Regions from separate parts of the Pseudomaricurvus sp. ABR4_320 genome, predicted to be linked through region 3. Evidence: predicted binding sites of a transcription regulator. Region 3 holds the regulator's gene; each other region holds the start of a gene.

What was found. Region 3 encodes sigma-54, which starts transcription at its own class of promoters, with help from an activator protein. Its sites were predicted from a motif close to TGGCACANNNNTTGCNNT; they were not measured.
Region 1: a site for sigma-54 is predicted at 2,982-2,999, ahead of nifL (nitrogen fixation negative regulator NifL). Genes of this name have one in related genera too.
Region 2: a site for sigma-54 is predicted at 3,508-3,525, ahead of ACXAFR_RS09900 (flagellar export chaperone FliS). Genes of this name have one in related genera too.

What each region holds. Positions count from the first base shown of each region.
Region 1 covers NZ_JBSWVF010000015.1:21,116-27,898, forward strand. The annotation lists gene nifA (nif-specific transcriptional activator NifA) at 1-1,194, opposite strand, end outside; gene nifL (nitrogen fixation negative regulator NifL) at 1,228-2,820, opposite strand; gene rsxA (electron transport complex subunit RsxA) at 3,295-3,867, shown strand; gene ACXAFR_RS21795 (RnfABCDGE type electron transport complex subunit B) at 3,889-4,413, shown strand; gene rsxC (electron transport complex subunit RsxC) at 4,578-6,116, shown strand; gene ACXAFR_RS21805 (RnfABCDGE type electron transport complex subunit D) at 6,122-6,783, shown strand, end outside.
Region 2 covers NZ_JBSWVF010000004.1:189,997-196,779, reverse strand. The annotation lists gene ACXAFR_RS09915 (sensor histidine kinase) at 1-224, opposite strand, end outside; gene ACXAFR_RS09910 (sigma-54 dependent transcriptional regulator) at 528-1,985, opposite strand; gene ACXAFR_RS09905 (hypothetical protein) at 2,482-2,739, opposite strand; gene ACXAFR_RS09900 (flagellar export chaperone FliS) at 3,075-3,446, opposite strand; gene ACXAFR_RS09895 (tetratricopeptide repeat protein) at 3,636-5,282, shown strand; gene fliS (flagellar export chaperone FliS) at 5,370-5,762, opposite strand; gene ACXAFR_RS09885 (motility associated factor glycosyltransferase family protein) at 5,969-6,783, shown strand, end outside.
Region 3 covers NZ_JBSWVF010000019.1:63,850-70,632, reverse strand. The annotation lists gene ACXAFR_RS23760 (alkaline phosphatase family protein) at 1-346, shown strand, start outside; gene mgtE (magnesium transporter) at 379-1,743, opposite strand; gene ACXAFR_RS23750 (HPr family phosphocarrier protein) at 1,840-2,109, opposite strand; gene rapZ (RNase adapter RapZ) at 2,124-2,999, opposite strand; gene ACXAFR_RS23740 (PTS sugar transporter subunit IIA) at 3,160-3,612, opposite strand; gene hpf (ribosome hibernation-promoting factor, HPF/YfiA family) at 3,616-3,909, opposite strand; gene ACXAFR_RS23730 (RNA polymerase factor sigma-54) at 4,018-5,544, opposite strand; gene lptB (LPS export ABC transporter ATP-binding protein) at 5,774-6,499, opposite strand; gene lptA (lipopolysaccharide transport periplasmic protein LptA) at 6,508-6,783, opposite strand, start outside.

The DNA.
Region 1 (6,783 bases), on a different contig from region 3:
AAATTCCGCCAGATCTGGAATGTCTTCCAAACGTTCACGCAAGGGAGGCAAATTGATCGGCATGACATTCAGGCGATAATAAAGGTCTTCTCGAAATGCGCCCTCTTCGACATCATTTTCGAGATTGCGGTTGGTAGCGGCAACAATCCTGACATTGACCTTAATGGTCTGGTTGCCACCGACTCGCTCCAATTCACTCTCTTGCAAAACTCTCAGTAACTTTGCTTGAAACATCGGCGATATTTCACCGATTTCATCGAGGAACAATGTGCCACCGTTGGCTTGCTCAAACCGACCTTGACGCTGCTTAATTGCACCAGTAAACGCCCCTTTTTCATGGCCAAAGAGCTCGGACTCAAGTAGATTTTCTGGCAAGGCCGCACAATTCAGTTTAACAAATGGCTTGTTGCTGCGTGGCGAATTGTAATGAATAGAGCTAGCAATCAACTCCTTTCCGGTACCTGATTCACCGCGAATGAGAACAGTACTGTCCCATTTTCCTACACGCCGAACCTGGTCAAATACACGCCGCATCGTCTCGGATTTACCCACCACCATTTTGTCGAAGCTGTATTTCACTCGGACTTCGCGCCGCAGCTCATCCCGCTCTTCGATCAGGTCCATTTGGCGATTTGCAATGGCGTTACCCAGCTGAATATTCTGAGCAATTAAATTGGCCACCATTTGCATAAAACGTGTACGCTCAGCCAAAAATTCATCGGGTGGCGTGCGCGGCTGGGCGGCCAAAACGCCCACGGTTTCTCCGTCGAAGCCTTTGATGGCCACCCCAATGAACGGCAGGTCGTAATCGTAGATATCCAATTTATGGATAAAATTCGGTTCGGCAGACACGCGTCCTAGCACGATGTTTTCACCACTGGCCAGAATTCGCCCAATGATGCCCTCGCCAGAACGATAGCTAACGTTACTGGCTTGACGCTTTAACCACTCTTCATCCCCTTGCACCGCCGTCACTTTCACTTCCGAGCGGTTTTTGTTGGATACCGTCACGATACCTCTGGCCAACTCCATATCATCCGCCAGGATCTGCAGTACATCGCTCAGGGTTTGTTTGAGTTCGAGTGACTTTCCCAGAACTCTGGAAACTCGATAAATGGCGTCCAGCTCTTTTTCCAGCAGCGCACCTCGAGTCGTCCGGGCACCCGTTTTATCATCTTCGTTCAACACAGACATCTTCAAGCTTTACCCCTCCTGGGAACGGCTATCTTACTCGTCAAACTGAGAGGCAAAGGGCAAAATAACCTTAACCGTGAAACCCTCGTTACTGGTTTTATCCAGTTCTACCATGCCAGCGTGTTCATTAACGATCTCATGCACCATTGTCAGCCCCAATCCACGACAGCTTCCTGCCGTAGCAGGCTTGGTCGTGTAAAAGGGCTCAAAGACCTTTGCGGATAAATCATCCGGAATACCAGGCCCCGAATCGATTATCTCCAAAATGACAAATTCATGATTGGATCGGCTGACAACTTTCAGTTCACGGTCTTTTATCTTGCTGGAACTCATCGCCTCAATGGCATTTTCGAGCAACTGCTTGATCATGGCTCGCAATCGCGTTTCATAGCCTAACAGTGATGGGATGCGTTTTTGCGGATTCCAGAAAAATTCCACACCGTAAGCACTCATCTTATCGGAGCAGATTGATACGGCCTCACGAATCATTTGATTAATATTGACGGGCGATTTCGCCAGGACTTCTCGCAACGGCGCCACCTGTGTAAGGCCATTGAGAGCATCCTGACCGGAAGAAAGCGCCGAACGCATGGCATTCAACAGAGGATCGTCGATAGACGACGCTCCAGCCCGTTTTTCAAGCATGGACACGGCAGCCGCCATCAAATTCATGGGCTTTTCAAGCTGATGAATAGCGCCGTTGTAGGTCTCACGCATGCCTTGAATAAACTCTTCTTCTGCGACAGATTCCTTCAAAGTATGCAGGCGCGCCTGCTCTTGACGCCGGCGCATCTCGGTAACTTCTGTAAGTACCAATAGCGTGTACTGGTTGTTGACCTTGGTAAAGAAGTGATCAACTGAACCGTCTTCGATGGTAATAGATGTACCAAAACACGAGAACCAGCGCTCGTTATATCCAGAGAATTCCAGAGAGATTTCAATGCCACTGAAATTGATTTCGCCCTGGGGGCCCTTCAGCAAACTGATACCCGTTTGCTCCTGGATAGCGCGCATAACGACATTGACCGGCTCACGTCCTAAATCTGCCGCCAGAGCTTTATAACACAGATTATCAAGGACAATACTTCCCTCTTCGTCCAACAAAACTGCAGCCGACGGCGAAGCATTGACGACGGCTTCGATCATGGATTTCTGATTGGCCACCTGATTTTGCAGACGATGGAGATCTGTGACGTCTCTGTGCATACCAAGGTAGTTGGTCACAGCGCCTTTTTCATTCAATACCGGGGCAACCGTCAGTTCCGCCAGATACCGCGCGCCATCCTTGCGACGATTGACGAGAACGCCCACCCAAGGCTGCTTCTGCCGCAAGCGCCCCCACAGCGTTTCATAGACCAAGCGCGGCGTTGTGTGGTTAGACAGTACAGATTCATTTTTACCGATGACTTCGTCGGAATCATAGTTGGTCACCTGACTGAACGCGCGATTGGCGTAGAGTACATTCGCATTGAGATCGGTAATCGAAATCGCGACAGGGCAACTGTCGACAGCTTTGTAGAAGACCTCAGAGCTGAGCAGGCTGCCGTTGGAGTGAGTGCTAGGATCACTCTCAGTTTGACTAACCGCCAATGATGAACGTGATTCAGGCCTGATATCTTTCGTCATGAAAAACCTCGGTTGTCTGAGACCCCTACGGGCTGGCGAGAATTTTCCCGTCTGCCCACAATGTTTAAGCGTGCCTTCCTGCACTAGATGTCGAACGACGTTCCATTCACGAGAGGTTTTTCTCATTTATGGGAGCGGATACGTCCATCTACAAAAGGGGTTGAGCAATAACCGTTCCACGACAAAATCAGCCACTCGACCCGACAAATTGCGACGTGGCATCTCCTACAAATGTCATTTTGTCGCATAGCCGACAATTCTCAGAACAGCCAATTTCGCCCCTTGTAACAAACCCGACAATTACTCTGAGTCCCGTAATTTCTGGTGCATCCGTGGGGTTATAAACACTAGCTGTTAGGCCTCTGTCGCTTATCATCCAATGGCATAGTCTCTGCAATCTCCCCGGCAATCACGGTTCGGCCTATGCACCAGTGGCTGGCTTAAACGTTCGTCAGCGCCCCGGAGAGAAACACGGTGGAAATTTTCTACATCATTATCGGCACCGTCCTGGTCAACAATGTTGTTTTGGTCCAGTTCCTGGGTCTGTGTCCTTTTATGGGCGTTTCAAACAACATCTCTACCGCGATGGGCATGGGGCTGGCAACGACGTTTGTATTGACGCTTTCTGCGACACTCGGCTGGCTGATTGAATACTATCTTCTGCAGCCGTTTGAACTCGAATTCTTACGCACACTGACCTTTATTCTCGTGGTCGCCGCAGTGGTGCAATTTACTGAACTCTATCTTCGTAAAGCGAGCCAGACGCTCTACCAGAGCCTTGGCATTTTCCTACCATTGATTACGACCAATTGTGCAGTACTGGGTGTCGCACTGATGACGATTCGCGAAGGCTTTAGTTTTACCCAAAGTGTCATCTATGGTTTCGGCGCCGCAATTGGGTTCTCAATGGTCATGGTGGTTTTTGCTGGTCTGCGCCAACGCTTGGCCATGGCCAATGTTCCCGAGCTCTTCGCTGGAGCACCTATCGGGCTGATTACCGCCGGTCTTCTCTCAATGATTTTTATGGGATTTGCCGGACTGGTGTAAACCTACATCAAGGAGTTAAACATGATTGCAGCGATTTTCGTTCTAGCGGGTATGGGACTGACTCTAGGTTTTTTACTTGGTCTCGCCGCGAAGGTCTTCCGAGTCGACAGCGACCCAGTCGTTGAAGAAGTTCAAGCGATGATGCCAGGGACACATTGTGGCCAATGTGGATTTGCTGGATGTAGCCCTGCCGCGGAAGCGATTGTCAATGGCGACGCCGAAGTGACCTGCTGCCCACCCGGTGGTAAGCAATTGGCCCAGGCATTGGCGGAGAAACTCGGCATCACCATCAATTTGGATGGGATGGACGATGCACCCGGCTACGCGAATATCCAAGCGGACCTTTGTACCGGGTGCACCCGCTGCTTCAAGGTTTGCCCAACGGACGCCATTCTCGGAGCAACGAAGCAGATTCATGCGGTTATTCGCTCCGCCTGCACCGGCTGTGGAAGTTGCGTAAAAGCCTGCCCAGAGGATTGCATTGCGCTCGTGCCCGATGAAATTTCTCTGGATACCTGGAACTGGCCTAAGCCTGAAGCCGCATAACTGAAATTGGTTTGCGTCGATTCCGCCCAAACAGAAACTGCACCAGGCCTTTTCCCAGAGAGGAAGGTCAACCCGATTCGACTTATTTTGATGGTGGTCATCACCTACAGGGATTGTTTTTTCACCCAACCAAGACGGATCACGTTCACACATGAGGAGAGCCCATGAAATTTTCAGCCTTTCGAGGAGGCGTCCATCCAGACGGCTTTAAAGAGCTTTCCTCAACTCAACTCATCAGCAAGCTGCCCCTGCCCGAAATTCTTTACGTGCCATTACGCCAGCACGCTGGCAGCGAAGCTGTCCCTGTTGTACGCAAAGGCGAACAGGTTTTCAAAGGCCAATTGATCGGGCGCGCGGGCCAAGGGCTGTCAGCCCCCATCCACGCGCCCACGTCAGGTACGGTTACCGAAATAAAACCCGTTATCGCTGCCCACCCCTCAGGGTGCGAAGCAAACAGTATACATATCGTTCCCGACGGGGAAGATCTACCACGGCCCTCTGAACGAATCGATGAACCGTTTAATACCGACCGGGATATGCTCGCCAAACGCATTTCTGTATCTGGCATTGTCGGTATGGGTGGCGCCGCGTTTCCCTCAGCAGTAAAGCTGAATTCCGCGTCAGGTCGAGGAATTCACACGCTTTTAATTAACGGGGGCGAATGTGAGCCCTACCTTACGGCCGATGACCGTTTGATGCGCGAGCGCAGCGAAGGCATCGTAACCGGCGCTCGTATCATCGCCTACATCATCGACGCTCCTAAAGTCATCATCGCCATCGAAGACAATAAAACCGACGCCATCGCAGCCATACAAGCGACCGTGGCAGGCTATGATCATGTCGACGTTTGTGTTGTACCGACCCGCTATCCCATGGGTTCAGCGAAGCAAATGATTCAAGCCGTCACCGGCAGAGAGGTCCCCGCCGGCGGCCGCAGCTCTGATGTCGGCGTGTTAATGCACAATGTCGCAACCGCCTATGCGATCTACCGATGCATTGTCCATAACGAACCACTGACCTCGCGGATTGTTACCGTCTCGGGCGGTGCTGTTCACTCGCCAGGCAATGTCGAAGCGCTGATTGGCACCCCCATGGCAGATCTTATTGCACATTGTGGCGGCACAATCGGCGAACCTGAGCGATTGTTGTTGGGCGGACCGATGATGGGCCACATCATTCATTCAGATCGCGTCCCCCTCATTAAGGGCGCGGCGGGTATTTTGGCGCTGACGAAAAAAGAGCTGGCGAAAACCTCTGAGTCTCCTTGCATTCGATGCAGCCGCTGTGTTGATGCTTGCCCAATGGGACTGGTGCCCTTGGAAATGGCGAATCATTCACGCCACATGGATTTTGAAGGTGCCAACGAATACGGTTTGAAGGACTGTATTCTGTGCGGTTCCTGTGCCTATGTGTGCCCTTCGCACATTCCTTTGGTGCATTACTTTCAGTTCGCCAAGGGCGAACTCAACATCCAAAAACAAGCCGAGAAACGCTCTGACTATACCCGTGAACTTGCCGAAGCGAGACGCGTTCGGCAAGAGCGAGAAGCCGCCGAAAAAGCGGCTGCGAAAGCCGCCAAAGCAGAAGCGAAGAAAAAGGCCGCCGCCGCAAAAGCTGCCAAGGCTGCAAAAGCGAAAGCAGCGAAGGAAGCCAAACAGGCTCAAACGGCTGCCGCCGACTCAACAACCGCCGCATCCGAGTAAGCATCATGAGCCAGACTTTCACCATCTCTTCGCCCCACGCTCACGACCACTCTTCTGTAAACCGGGTCATGCTGCACGTTTGCCTAGCACTTTTACCCGCAACGGCTTTTGGTCTCTATGTCTTTGGCTTTCTCGCGGTCAACATGCTGCTATTGACCATCGGCTCAGCACTCCTGTGGGAGAGCCTTTGCTTTTGGTTGTTAAAACAGCCGCAAGGGCGACTCTTTGATGGGTCAGCACTCTTGACTGGGTGGCTACTGGCGATGTCATTACCCGCGGCGTCACCTTGGTGGCTATGCGTAGGCGGTTCTTTCGTCGGGATTGTCTTGGGTAAGCAAATGTTTGGTGGACTTGGCCAGAACATTTTTAACCCCGCCATGCTGGCACGCGTCGCATTGCTGATTTCCTTTCCTGTTCAGATGACGACCTGGACGCTTCCTGGCGGGTTTTCCGCGCTCGGTTTCGTGGACAGTCTGAATATTACCTTTGGACTTGCCCCGTTGGCGGATGGCTTTACCGGCGCGACGTCACTGGGACTGCTAAAAACGGAAATGAGTACCGGAGTCACAGCGACTGCTGCCATATCAGAACACGTGAACCTACTGTCAAGTTTCTTCGGAACGACAACCGGCAGCTTCGGTGAAACGTCAAGCTTACTAATCCTCTG
Region 2 (6,783 bases), on a different contig from region 3:
AGTCGGTCCTTCTCTGCCTGTTCCTGTTCTCGCCGAGCAAGTGCCGAATCCAACTCTTCAGTGAGATCAGCCACCCGATGCTCAAGATCTTGATAGGATTTATTTAACTGACCAGACAACGCCTGAAAGGACTCAAACGTATCGAGTAAATTATCATCATCAACGCGAGACGCCTGCCCGCTACGATCCGGTGATTGGACAGTCGTCGATTGACGCTCAGTCATGCAACACTCCTGGTTTTTCCTCGAAAACGTCAAACATCCAACGTTTTCCCTTCTTAAACAGGTAGATTGCAAGGCCGGTGCCAGTTTGAAAATTCGTAGAACAAAGAGCAGATAAATCGCGACGGCAGCCTACTATTTTTCTGCAGTAGGATTCGTCCACGCGTTCCTTACAGATGGCTTATCGAAAGAGTTGCAACGGGAGAGAGGAAGAAAGGAAGAAAAAAAGAACCAAAACCGACAGGAATGAAGCCCGGACTTTACCCGCGTAAAATCCGGATCCTTAAAGAAGAATACACTCAGAAATCAGGTGCGATGCAGCTCGTACTTGCGCATTTTCTCGACCAAAGTTGTCCGACGAATTGAGAGTCGGTCGGCCGCTCGAGCGACCACACCACCACTATCGTCCAACGCCTGCTGAATCAGGTTTTTTTCCAAGGTCGTCAAATATTCTTTCAGATCTATGCCCTGATCAGGCAACAGTGTGGTGTCGTTCATGCTGATCACTGTCGCCTGCGAAGATGGCATTTCCATCTCGAATGAAAACTCTTCCTCTTCACTTTCGAGATGCTGGTATTTCTTGGGTAAATCACTCACGCCAATAACGCCCGAGGGATGCATAATGGCCATGCGCTCTACCAGATTAGCCAGCTCGCGGATGTTCCCCGACCACTCGTGCCGGTACAGAGACATGATGGCTGCCGAGTTAAACCGTATAGCGCCCTTGTTTTCGCTTTCGATACGCGACACCAGCTCACTGAGCAGCAACGGCAAATCTTCCGATCTCTCTCTGAGGGACGGCATTTCAATTGGAAAGACATTCAGACGATAAAATAAATCTTCGCGGAAATTGCCCTCTTCGATCATTTCTTCAAGATTGCGATGGGTCGCAGCAATGATTCTTACATTGACTTCCTGGGTGCGATTAGAACCTACCCGCTCGAAGGTGCGCTCCTGCAGTACCCGCAGAATTTTCACCTGCATGTTGAGCGGCATATCACCAATTTCATCCAGGAACAAAGTGCCACCCTCTGCCATCTCGAAACGTCCGGCACGGGTACTGATGGCCCCGGTAAAAGCGCCCTTCTCGTGCCCAAACAATTCGCTCTCTAAGAGCTCGGCAGGAATAGCGCCACAGTTGACCGGCACAAAGGGCTTATCCCGCCGATCCGAATGGTAGTGAAGGTTTCTCGCCACGACTTCCTTACCGGTTCCCGACTCTCCGGTGATCAATACGGTCACGTCTTTGTCGGCAACCTGAGCCATCATTTCACGGACTTGCGTGATCTGACGGCTGGTACCCACCAGGCTGCGGAACAGGTGTACGGGACGACCGCTCAGTCGCTGACTGGAGTCTCTCGCCTCACGATAACGTTGTGCCCGGTAAAGGGTATCCAAGAGTTGGTTATAGGTTGGTGGCATGGTCAAATTGTCCACCAACATATGCCTCAAATCAGCGGGCAGACTCAACGATTCCGTTAATTCGGTTTCTCCAACCGTGACAACAGCAACATCTGGATTCCAATCTTTGATGTCTGAGACACAGCTTTCAATCGCAACTCCGGTGCGACCAACCGCAATTGTCGCTCCCAACAGTACACAGATCACCGGGGAATCTGACTGATGGAAACCATCGACTTTCGCCCGCCAATCGCCCAGGTCTGCAGTTTCTGCAGCCACCCCCAAAAAGTCCAATACCAGCTTCAGGTCACGCAAACGCTGCACATTGTCGTCAATAACCAAAACCTTTAATTCGCGCCACATAATTCGGTTGACCCTTAAGAAACCCTTTTTAATCCTTAGTTGCTACGACAGACCGCCGATAAAAAAGCGTCTCTTAGCTACGTCAGTTTTTGTCTCAGATACTGGCTTGTTGATCCGTTTTGCGTCGAGGCAATACAGCCAGTGTCACGACTTTCGTCCTGAAAGTAATAGTCAACAAGGGTGAACCGGTCAAATTTCTGACGACGCCAGACGTGGCGTGATGGATGACATAAAAAGGAAGAATTTCCGTCGCGCAACAACAAAAATCCTAGAATGGATCGCAAAGAAGTGACGAAGTCTCTAGCCGTCGAACTTCTGCGCAAAGAACTGCAATTTACGAGATCTGGCCAATTCCGGACCAAATATGTTAAGAATCGTTTTACCCCGATCAGCCTAGCAACATTGCCGCACAGCGGAAAATTCTTACCGCCTGGGCGACAGACAACAGAATTTAGTCACCGCCCGTTACACTGACCTTCCAAAGGGTAGAAGCAAATTATCCAGGCAGTTTGGACAGGCTAAGATCACAGTCATCCACAACTTTCTTGTACAGTTGCACCAGACCACGAAGCTCTTTCAGCAGGAGATGCATATCCCGTCGTGGGTCCTGCGTGGCAGCTTCCAATACGGCTGACAGGCGATGGTCTACGTCGCGCACCGATTGCCAATCACGCTCTGCATGAGCATGAGTAATCTGCTTACGCAAGCGACAAATTTCGAGATGAGAGGACGGCACATAGCGTGAAGATGTCATTTCCTGAACCCTGCTTGTTATAAACTGTGTCAGGAAATCTAACGGCTGTCTGGCGGAATTCTTTAGAGGTAGTCTACCTAAACGTAACTCAGGCACGGCGCAGAAACGCACTCACACGTTTTTACGCCCAGCTGATCCCACTTGCTTACCGGCACTGCACCTCAAGAAACGACGATACGACCACCTTCGCCTCTGTGCGTCAATGGCGGAGCACGATTGGAGTTAACAGGTACAGTCCATTGAATGGACAACAGAATGCCATCAGCCTGTTAACAGCCTTAACCGCAAAGAAACACCCAATTCTAAATTTCAGCGAACGCTTTTCTGAGCGAAGTTCAGTTAGGTATCTGGTCCCAACCGGATTTTAATTCGCCCAGCATTTCAGCGGTTTCCGCAAGAATAACCTCGCCGGTATCTGACTCGGCTTCTGCCAGACGAGAAACCAAATAGGCATAGAGGCGATCCAGGCGCATGGCCATTTCACCGCCGCGCTCAAAGTCCAAGCTTTCGCGCAGTCCGTTGATAATACCAATGGCTTTTTCCATCAGACGCCCTGCTTCCACTTCTTTACCGCAACGCAGATGCAATGCTGCATCATCGAGTCGCTCCAACGCCCCTTCCAATAATAATTGGATCACTTCGTGAGGGGTCAACTGCTCGTTTTGAGCTTCCATTTTATATGCTGCGCGAGTTGCCGATATCGTCATAGTCAATTCCTCAAGCTTAAAACTCGAATTGGGTGGCAAAAATTTGTCACTGTTCACACTTTGAGCACAGAATGTGCCATGTCATGAATCCTTCATTGATACCTCGACAGCTGGTCTATACTTTCCAGAACCCCTAATCTCTTCTGGTTTGGTACTCTTCAAGGACATGGCGTCAGGAATAAAAGACAGATGCGGCAAATAGACGCAATAAGAATCTACCAACGCAAGCGCTGCCTCGTTATCGATGACATGAGCGAGGTGCGCGGCAGTATGAAGCGTATGCTGAAGACATTCGGCATGGCGGAGATTGATACAGCCGCAACCAGTAAGCAGGCGAAAGAGCTGTGTAAGCTCAGACACTATGATTTTGTTTTTTGTGATTACAATCTGGGCGATGGCCAGGACGGCCAGCAAATGCTGGAAGAGCTGCGCTACTCGGGATTATTAAAGAACGTCAGCATGTTCCTGATGATTACCGCAGAGACATCGCGGGAAATGGTTATCGCGACTCTGGAGTATCTTCCCGACGACTATCTCAGCAAACCGATTACGCCCAGACTGCTGCAGGCAAGACTGAGCCGTATTGCTATTCGTCACGAAGACTTGCTGCCGATCAAAACCGCTATCGACGATCACGACTACGCCAAGGCGATTGAACTCTGTAAAGACAAGCTGGAAAACGGCGGCAAGTACACCGGGAGCTACAACCGCATTCAGGCCGAACTGCTGTTTCGTATGGAACGCTTTGAAGAGGCGCAAGTCATCTACGAAGAGGCGCTGCAGGATAAAACCCGCATCTGGGCTCAGCTTGGGCTGGGCAAAACATTTCTGGCACAAAAACGCTTCGCCGATGCCGAAATTGCGTTCCGAGCGGTTCTTGCCAAAGACAATCGATTCGTCGAAGCCCATGACCTGCTGGCTGATCTCTACGGGGAAACCGGCGATCAGGAAGCCATGGTGAAATCAGTCAAAGATGCCGCGGCAGTATCCCCCAAATCGGTGCTGCGACAACGCCGTCTGGCAACCGTCGCAAAAGTGACGAATGAACAGGACGTGAGCATGGAAGGTCGCCGTGCGGCGTTAAAATATGGCGAGCACTCTTGCTACTACTCCCCCCAGGATTACTTTGACATTGTTTCTGAACTGTTGGAACAGGCGGACTCAGACAATGTTGAGGAGCGTGTAAGAATCGCCAAAGAAGCGAACATGTACATCAATCGTGCAGAGCGTAAACACGCGGACGACCCATCGATAAAAATCCAAGTGGCATCGGCCCGCTCGCGTCTCGCGAGCTTCCAGAAGAAAACGGAAGAAGCGGCACGCCATCTAGAAGAAGCCAAGAGCCTTGCCGACGAGGGTGTCGAAGACGCCTACGCGCAACTCGAGCTGGCCATGGCGATGTCAGATGCCGGCGATAAAGAGGGGGCGGAAAAAATTCTTCGTCAGATTGCTGCCGAACACCCCAACCATGAAGATCTGGTTAACCGTGTTGATGCGGCCTCGGAAGAACCGCTCAGCGCCAAAGGTCGTCGAATTGCCGTCGATTTGACCCGCCGGGGCATCGAGCTCTACGAGAAGAAAGAATACGATGCCGCCCTTGAGGTCTTCCTTAAAGCGATCGGAATGTTTCCCAATCATGTTGGCTTGAGGCTCAACATTATTCAGTCAGCCATATCAAAGACCAAGGCCGATGGGCCCAGCCCTGAGCTGATGGTCATTTGCAAAGACAGTCTGCAAGCGATTGAGAACATCGATGGTCGCCATAAGCAGTACAAGCGGTTTCAATTGCTCTACGGTGAATTTGACCGTCTCTACGGCGAAGATTTGGTCAGCTAGGCTCCGCCAGCCTACTTTTACCATAAAAAATCGTTATCATAAAAAAAGGGGCTCAAAGCCCCTTTAGTGCTACAGCGGTTAGCGCATTTACTGCTTCAACTGCTCGCCCATTTCGCGCCACCCGGTGGCCACCTCGTTAATGAGACGAGCACATTCGTCGAGCTTTTCCTCATCGGATTTGGCATGAGCCTGCACCAGAATTCTCTGTACATAGTCATACAGTGCGTCGAGGTTTTCAGCCAGCTCACCACCCGCTTCAATATTGAGACTGGATTTCAACCCCAATAGGATGCGACTGGCTTCATTGATTTTACGGCCACGCATCTCGATATTCTTTTGATGAATGGCGCCCTTAGCTTGAGCCACGCGCTCAAGAAAACCATCGAATAACATCTGCGTAAGACGATACCCATCAGCCTCACAAAGGCCAGCATCCAGCTTGACCGATCCGTAACTTTTTAATGCGGACTGCGCGTTCATCTAATCCTCGACTATAAAACGTTGCCAGTTATATAGCTTATCGACCCAAGCCAAAAAGACTTTAATGAATTTCGCAGAATTATGCGGACTTAAGCGCCACAGTAAAAGTGTCAATGACACTTTATTTTGGTATAGATTCTGCACTTTACTGTGCGAGTTGCATCTATCGACAGTATTTTGACAGACGAAAAGGCTGGAAGCACAATATGGAAAAACTTGACGAACTCATTCGCCAGACAGAACTCCAGCAACTGCAACTAACTCTGCATCGGCAAAAAGAAAAAAACCTAGAGTACTTTCGTCACTCCAACCCCTCCATTTTTAAAAAGTTTCACGACTATACCCCCAAAACACTTCAACTGGGGTTAGATACTAACGGCCATCTCAATCTTTTAAACATTCACGGTGGCGGAGTCCCCGTCTACCCCATTGAGCCGCGCCAGTTTGCACAAGCGCAGGTGCGACACTATTTATCTCAGCCGGGCTTTTTTAAGTACAAACTCGAATCCAGTACCGACAAAGCAACCCACAGCGGTGGCCGCCAGGATCAACATCATCTGTATCGAGATACTCTCAAAGAATTCCAACAGCTTGATCATTCGCCGCGCCTAACACTGAAAACACCGGTAGGCTATATGCTGATACTAGGCTGTGGCCTTGGCTATCATATTGAGGCTTTACTACGGCACTTTACGATTTATACCTTGTATCTCTATGAATCGAATCCCGATTCCTTTTATGCCAGTCTTCATACCGTCGACTGGGGATCGATCATCGCCCGCCTAGTTGAAAATGGCCGAGGAGAGATTCGCTTCGCGATTGGTACGGCACCAGAGTACGCGGCCATCGATATAAAAAATCTGCCCCATGAGATCGGCTCTCACAGGGTTATTCGACCCTATTTTTACACCCATGTGGACAATCCGTCCCACAACAAACTGGGTACGATGACCCGTGATGCCCTGCTGTTCGCCACGCGCGCGAACAAGGCCTTTACTCAGGAAGCCGGTAGTTTAGCCGC
Region 3 (6,783 bases):
GAGTGGTGAAACCCCGGCAGAGGTCTGGGCTGATAACGACAGTGTGCGCGAACATTATATCGATTCCATCGACTATTCGTTGCAAACGTTGGGTAGTTATATGGAGCGGTACGGAGAAGACGCGATCTTTATTATTCTTGGAGATCACCAGCCGGCGTATCTTGTGACCGGGCCTAATGCCTCTCGCTCAGTGCCAATACATATTGTCAGTCGTGATAAAGCTCTGATCGATCGTTTTCGCGGCGAGGGTTTTACCTCGGGTATGATACCCGCGTCCGAAGAGCCCGAACTCACCATGGATAGCATGCGTAATCGGCTAATCCGACTGTTCGGCAAGCCAGATTAGCGCATATGCCGGGTCGCGTTTTGTTCTTGCGGTCAGGCGTAGAAGTAGGTGGCGAGGCCCAAAAAGGACATAAAGCCAACGACATCAGTAACCGTCGTCAGCGCCACGCTCCCGGCGAGGGCAGGGTCGATATTCATCGCGCGCATGGTAATCGGCAGCATAGTGCCGGCGACGCCGGCCGTAATGAGGTTTATCACCATTGCGACGGCGATTATCAGAGAAATGGTGGGGTCTTGGAACCAGATTCCAGCGATGACCGCCATGGTTGCCGCCCAGAGAATGCCATTGAGCAGACCCACTCGAAATTCTCTAGAAAGCAGCCAGGAAACGTTGCTTTGGCCAATCTGTCCCAGCGCCATACCGCGAATAACCACCGTGAGTGTCTGACTGCCGGCGACGCCTCCCATGCTGGCAACAATCGGCATCAGTACGGCGAGAGCCACAACTTTGTCGATGGTTCCCTCAAACATACTGATGACGGAAGAGGCCAGCAGTGCTGTCAATAGATTGATACCCAACCACATGGCCCGGCGCGGTGCCGTGCGCATTACGTTGGCAAAGGTGTCTTCTTCCTCATCCAGACCGGCCATACTCATGAGTGAGTGTTCGCGCTGGTCGATAATAACGTCGACCACGTCGTCAATGGTAATACGGCCGACCACTTTGCCTTCACTATCCACGACCGGCGCTGAAATCCAGTTATGTTTTTCAAACAGGCTGGCAACAATGGTTTCCGACATGTCAGCAGGGATGGGCTCGACGTCCGTGATCATGATCTCCCGGACGGTGGTATTGGGCGAGGAGGTAAGCAGTCGTTTTAGGGGCAGCAGTCCGACGAACTCATCGCGGCTGTTCACCACAATCAGGTTGTCGGTGGAATCCGGTAGCTCGTCATGGCGTCGCAAATAACGGAGCACAACATCCAGGGTTAGGCGGGCACGCACGGTAATGGTGTCCGTATCCATGATACCGCCAGCGGTATCTTCATCGTAAACCAGGACCTGTTCGACACGGGCACGATCCTGAGCGCTCATCGCCGCCAGGACTTCTTGAGTTACTCGATCAGGTAATTGCTGCAGAATGTCGGCGAGGTCATCCGTAACCATGCCTTCGGTCAGTTCAACAACCGCATCTGTGTCCATCTGACTCAGAATTTGCGCCTGCACATCCTCAGACAATTCCTGCAGAACTTCCGCTTCCGCTTCTTTGTCGATTAATTCCCAGACAAGCTTTCTTGTCGGTGGCGGAGAAGAATCAATCAGATGGGCAATTTCTACCGGGCGCAGGCCGTTGAGCAGCCTCCTTACCTGGCCTTTGGTTCCGCTATCCAACGCCTCATTGATTTCAGTAAGGGTGCTGTGAGTAAGGTCGTGTCGCTCTTCGCTGGTTAATGCCATGCAATTGATTTCTGAAATTCAATGGGTGGGGGGATCGGCCTCTTGTGTTGACCGATGGTTTTGTCGCGGTTTCGTCAGGCGTGGTTAATGGGTATCTTACTCCTCTTCGTTGAAGCGATTATTAATCAGTTCGACGACGGCTGCCATGGCTTCTTCTTCGTCGTCGCCATCGACGAGGACCTCAATTTGCGTACCCTGATTGGCGGCAAGTAGCATGAGTGACATAACGCTTTTGGCATCGACAGATTTACCATTCAACCCGACTTTAATTTGGCTTGAAAATCGAGCGGCGCATTTTGAAAACAGGGCGGCGGCGCGGGCATGCAGGCCAAGCTTGTTGATGATCGTGACCGTTTTTTTCAGCATGAAGTCCTCGTCGTTTAGCGGTGGCCGCCTGTCTGAGCCCTCTCCAGTTCCCGGTGGCGGAATTGTGTGTTCGAATACGAATGGCGAAAATGGTTGTGCAGCTGTTCACATACGTATACGGAGCGGTGGTGGCCTCCTGTACAGCCGATAGCGACGGTAAAATAGCTGCGGTTGTCGGCGTCAAATGCAGGGAGCCAGCGGTCTAGGTAGTGGATGATATCATTAACCATTGCTGATACCTGCTCGCTCTTTCGCAGGAAATCGATGACAGGGGGCTGTTGGCCTGTAAAACCACGCAGTTCTGTGTGCCAGTAAGGGTTGGGTAGACAGCGAACGTCAAATACCAAGTCAACATCGACAGGAATGCCATTTTTGAATCCGAAGGAAACAAATTCCAATGCCATGCCTGGCGCATCATTCGCCACAATTCTCTGCTTGATTAGGTCGCGCAGTTGGTGAAGTGTTAATGCTGTGGTGTCCAGTGTGAGGTCTGCGCAATAGGCGATGGGTTCCAGAAAGTCCTTCTCTTTGGCGATCGCCTCGCGCAGATCTGTGGCTAAGTCACTGAGCGGATGACGGCGCCGTGTTTCGCTATACCGCTGAATTAGTTTTTCGTCACTGGCATCGAGAAATAAAACTTCGCACCTGAGTCCTGGAATCTTTGCCTGCGAAAATATTTCCGGGAACTTTTGTAAGTCTTGGAGGCTGTTGCGTGCGTCAATGCTAACAGCTAACTTTTGATTGTGTGGATGCCCCTGCAGTTGGCTGGCTAACGCGGGTAACAGGGACGCAGGCAGATTGTCGATGCAATTAAATCCTGCGTCTTCTAAAACGTGTAGTGCAGTACTCTTGCCGGAACCGGAACGCCCGCTAATCACCACCAGACGCATAGTTGCCTCCCGCTGCTGAAAGGATGTTCTTTTAGTTTACCTTGAAAACCCGGGCTCATCACGGCGCAATGGATAAGAATCTCACGGCGGTGTAATTTGTTTCAGGTTCAGATGCTCGCTTATGCGTAGACCTACGTGATCGCCTGGAAAATGGACTGATTTAATCCAGGCTGATAGCGGCTGAGTAGAGGGTTTCGCAATCGGGTGCGGCGCGCAGTGAGTTTAGATAACCATTGTCGTTCAGTCGCTCAACTAGGCTGGCAAGTGTTTGCAAGTGAGCATCGTGGGCCTCATCGGGTACCAGAAGAGCGAAAACCAGATCAACGGGTTTTTCGTCGATGGCATCAAAGTCGATACCTTTTTCCAGGTGCAGCAAGGCACCAACCGTATTGGAACAGGTTTTCACCCGACAGTGCGGGATGGCAATACCATTACCAATACCTGTAGACCCCAGCCTTTCGCGAGCTGTCATGCTGGTGAAAATGTCGTCAGCACTGAGATCGGGAAGATCTTCAGCGATAAGTTCCGACAGAATCTGCAGGGTGCGTTTTTTACTAAGAGACTCAACACCGCAGGCACAGCGGTGTTGAGTGAGAATGTTTTTAAGCTGCATATCTCAACGATGATGATTTTTCAGCTTCTCTTTATGCTTTAACAGTTGCCGATCCAGTTTGTCAGCCAGCATATCGATCGCCGCGTATAAGTCCTCTGATTCGCAATCGGCATAGAAGTCTTTTCCACTCACGTGGACAGACGCCTCTGCCTTCTGGCGTAGTTTATCAACAGACAGGATCACATTGGTACTGGTTATTCGATCATGATGACGTTCGAGTCGATCCAGCTTGTTGGTTACATAGTCTTTTATCGCTGGAGTAAGATCGATGTGATGTCCACTTATGTTGATTTGCATAGATTGCTCCTCTTTTGTGTGTAGACCAGCGCTGTTGGCTGGTGGAGAAGTCGGTTGGTGCTGGACTTCTCTGCATTCAGACCCAAAACAGGGTCTTGAAAATCGATGTTATAGGAGTCTTTTACGTTCATTTGATGGCGGAATGTTGAGAGATTCGCGATATTTGGCGATAGTGCGTCGGGCAACCTGAATACCCTGGTCCGCCAGTAGACTTGTAATTTTGCTGTCACTCAGTGGTTTTTGCGGATTTTCTGCAGCGATGAGTTTCTTGATAATGGCGCGAATAGCCGTTGAAGAGCACTCACCGCCGGATTCCGTACTGACGTGGCTGGAGAAGAAGTACTTGAGTTCGAAAATGCCCTGAGGGGTATGCATATATTTTTGCGTTGTCACCCTGGAAATTGTGGATTCGTGCATGCCGACAACTTCTGCGACATCGTGCAGTACCAGAGGTTTCATCGCTTCTGCCCCATGATCAAGAAACGCACGCTGTTTTTCGACAATACAGGTGGCTACTTTGAGTAGGGTTTCGTTACGACTCTGAAGACTTTTCAAAAACCAGCGGGCTTCCTGCAAATTGTCGCGTAAAAAATTATTGTCCGTGCTGCTGTCGGCGCGTTTCACCATGGCAGCGTAGGTGTCGTTAATTCTAATTTTAGGCGCAATTTCAGGATTAAGGTTAACCGTCCAGCGATCATTTTGTTTGGTGACGAAAACATCGGGTACGACATATTCGGTTTCACCGATGTTAATTTGATCTCCAGGCCTCGGGTTCAGGCTCTGGATCAGCAGGATTGCATCCCGCAATTGAAATTCTTTAAGTTTGGTCTTGCGCATCAACTGCTTGTAATCCCGGTTGCCCAGTAGCGCCAAATGTTCTTTTACGATGAGCTTAGCATCTTTGAGGGCGGGGCAGTCAGGCAGTTGATTGAGCTGTATCAACAGGCAGTCACTCAGGTCTTGGCCGGCAACGCCTGGGGGGTCGAATTGCTGAATTCGATGTAAAACGGCCACGACTTCGTCGAGTTCGAGCTCCTCCAGTTCAGATTCCAGCCCCTGGAAAATTTCATCGACTGTAATGCTGAGAATTCCGTTGTCTTGAACGGCGTCAATGATGGCCATGGCAATGATCTGATCTCGATCGGACATGGGGGTCAGATTCAGCTGCCAGTTCAAATGCTGTTGGAGACTTTCGTCTGTTCCGCGACGGGACTCAAAATCACTGTCTTCCTGCTCGGGAGAGGCGAGGCCGGTACCGGTAGGACCAGCTTGGTAGACATCGTCCCAGCTGGTGTCGACGGGCAGATCTTCAGGTATGGATTCGTTCCAGTCGCCTTCTGCGTTGGCGGTATCTGTCTCGTTTTCGTTGTAGTTGGTCGTCTCTTCAGCACTGGAAGCCTCAGAGTTTGAGGTTTCTGTCGAACTGTTTTTATCGTCGCCGTCTTTGCTGTTTTGCTCCTGTCCACCGCTGTCGACGTCTTCGTCGGATATTTCCAGCATCGGGTTGGAGTCGAGAGCTTCCTGGATTTCTGCCTGAAGATCGAGAGTGGATAGCTGCAACAACCGGATTGCCTGTTGCAGTTGAGGGGTCATGGTCAGCTGTTGACCAAGTTTAAGCTGTAACGATTGTTTCATATCTACGTCGATTACCGATACCGCCGCAGTGAGAGACCGCGATGCGGAATTTGAAATACCGTGTGGCCGCAAGAGAAAACCGGCTGAGCAACAAGCCGAGCGAGTTTCTGAGCTTTAAATCAAGAGTAACCGAGTTGAAACATTTTGACAAGCAAGAAATATGCCTGTTTTTTGGCGCTTGAAAATATTAATTTGGGGAGAAGTGTGGCGGGGTTTTCAGCTCTGGTTACTATAGTCTGAATTGATGACCGAGGTAAACTTCTTTAACAGTCTCATTGGCCAGAACGCTGGCAGAATCGCCTTCGGCAATGATGTTGCCTTCACTAACGATATAAGCGTGTTCGCAGATATCCAGCGTTTCTCTCACGTTGTGGTCGGTAATTAATACGCCGATCCCGCGCTTTTTCAAGTGCTGAATAATATGTTTGATATCGCTTACCGAAATGGGGTCGACTCCGGCGAAGGGTTCGTCCAGCAGGATAAATTGTGGATCTGTCGCCAGTGCGCGGGCGATTTCGACTCGTCGGCGCTCACCGCCGGAAAGTGCCATACCCGGGCTCGAGGCAATGTGGGTAATATGAAATTCGTTGAGAAGTTGATCGAGCTTTTCCTGCTGTTGCTGGCGCTTGAGGTCTTTACGGGTTTGCAGTATCGCGAGAATGTTATCGGTGACGCTCAGTTTGCGGAAGACAGAGGCTTCCTGCGGCAGATAGCCGATCCCCGCGCGGGCCCGACCATGCATGGATAGGGGCGTTATGTCTTTCTCGTTGATAATGATCTTGCCGTGATCGGCATTAATTAACCCGGCAATCATATAAAAGCAGGTTGTTTTGCCAGCGCCATTGGGGCCGAGAAGTCCAACGATCTGGCCGCTGTTGACTTCGAGGCTGACGTCGCGAACGACGGCACGCTTGCGGTAACTTTTGGCGAGGTGAAGTGCGTTTAATTTTGCCATGAAATCTGTCAGTTGCTGGTTTCGTCGGATGTGGTTGGTGTGGCTTGTTTGGGGGGGATTACCATGCGAATGCGGTCGCCCGAGGTCTGAGTCGATTCTGCGTCGCGTGAGTCTGCACGCAATACCTCTGTCTTAAGGTCGTATCGAATGACTTTTCCGGTGAGCAATGAGCCGTCACTCTGTTCGACGGAGGCGCTTTCTGAAATGCGCAATTTCTCTTCGCTAAGAAAATACTCGATGGTTTTTCCCTTTGCGGTTATTAGCCCTTTATCTTCTGCAGGCTG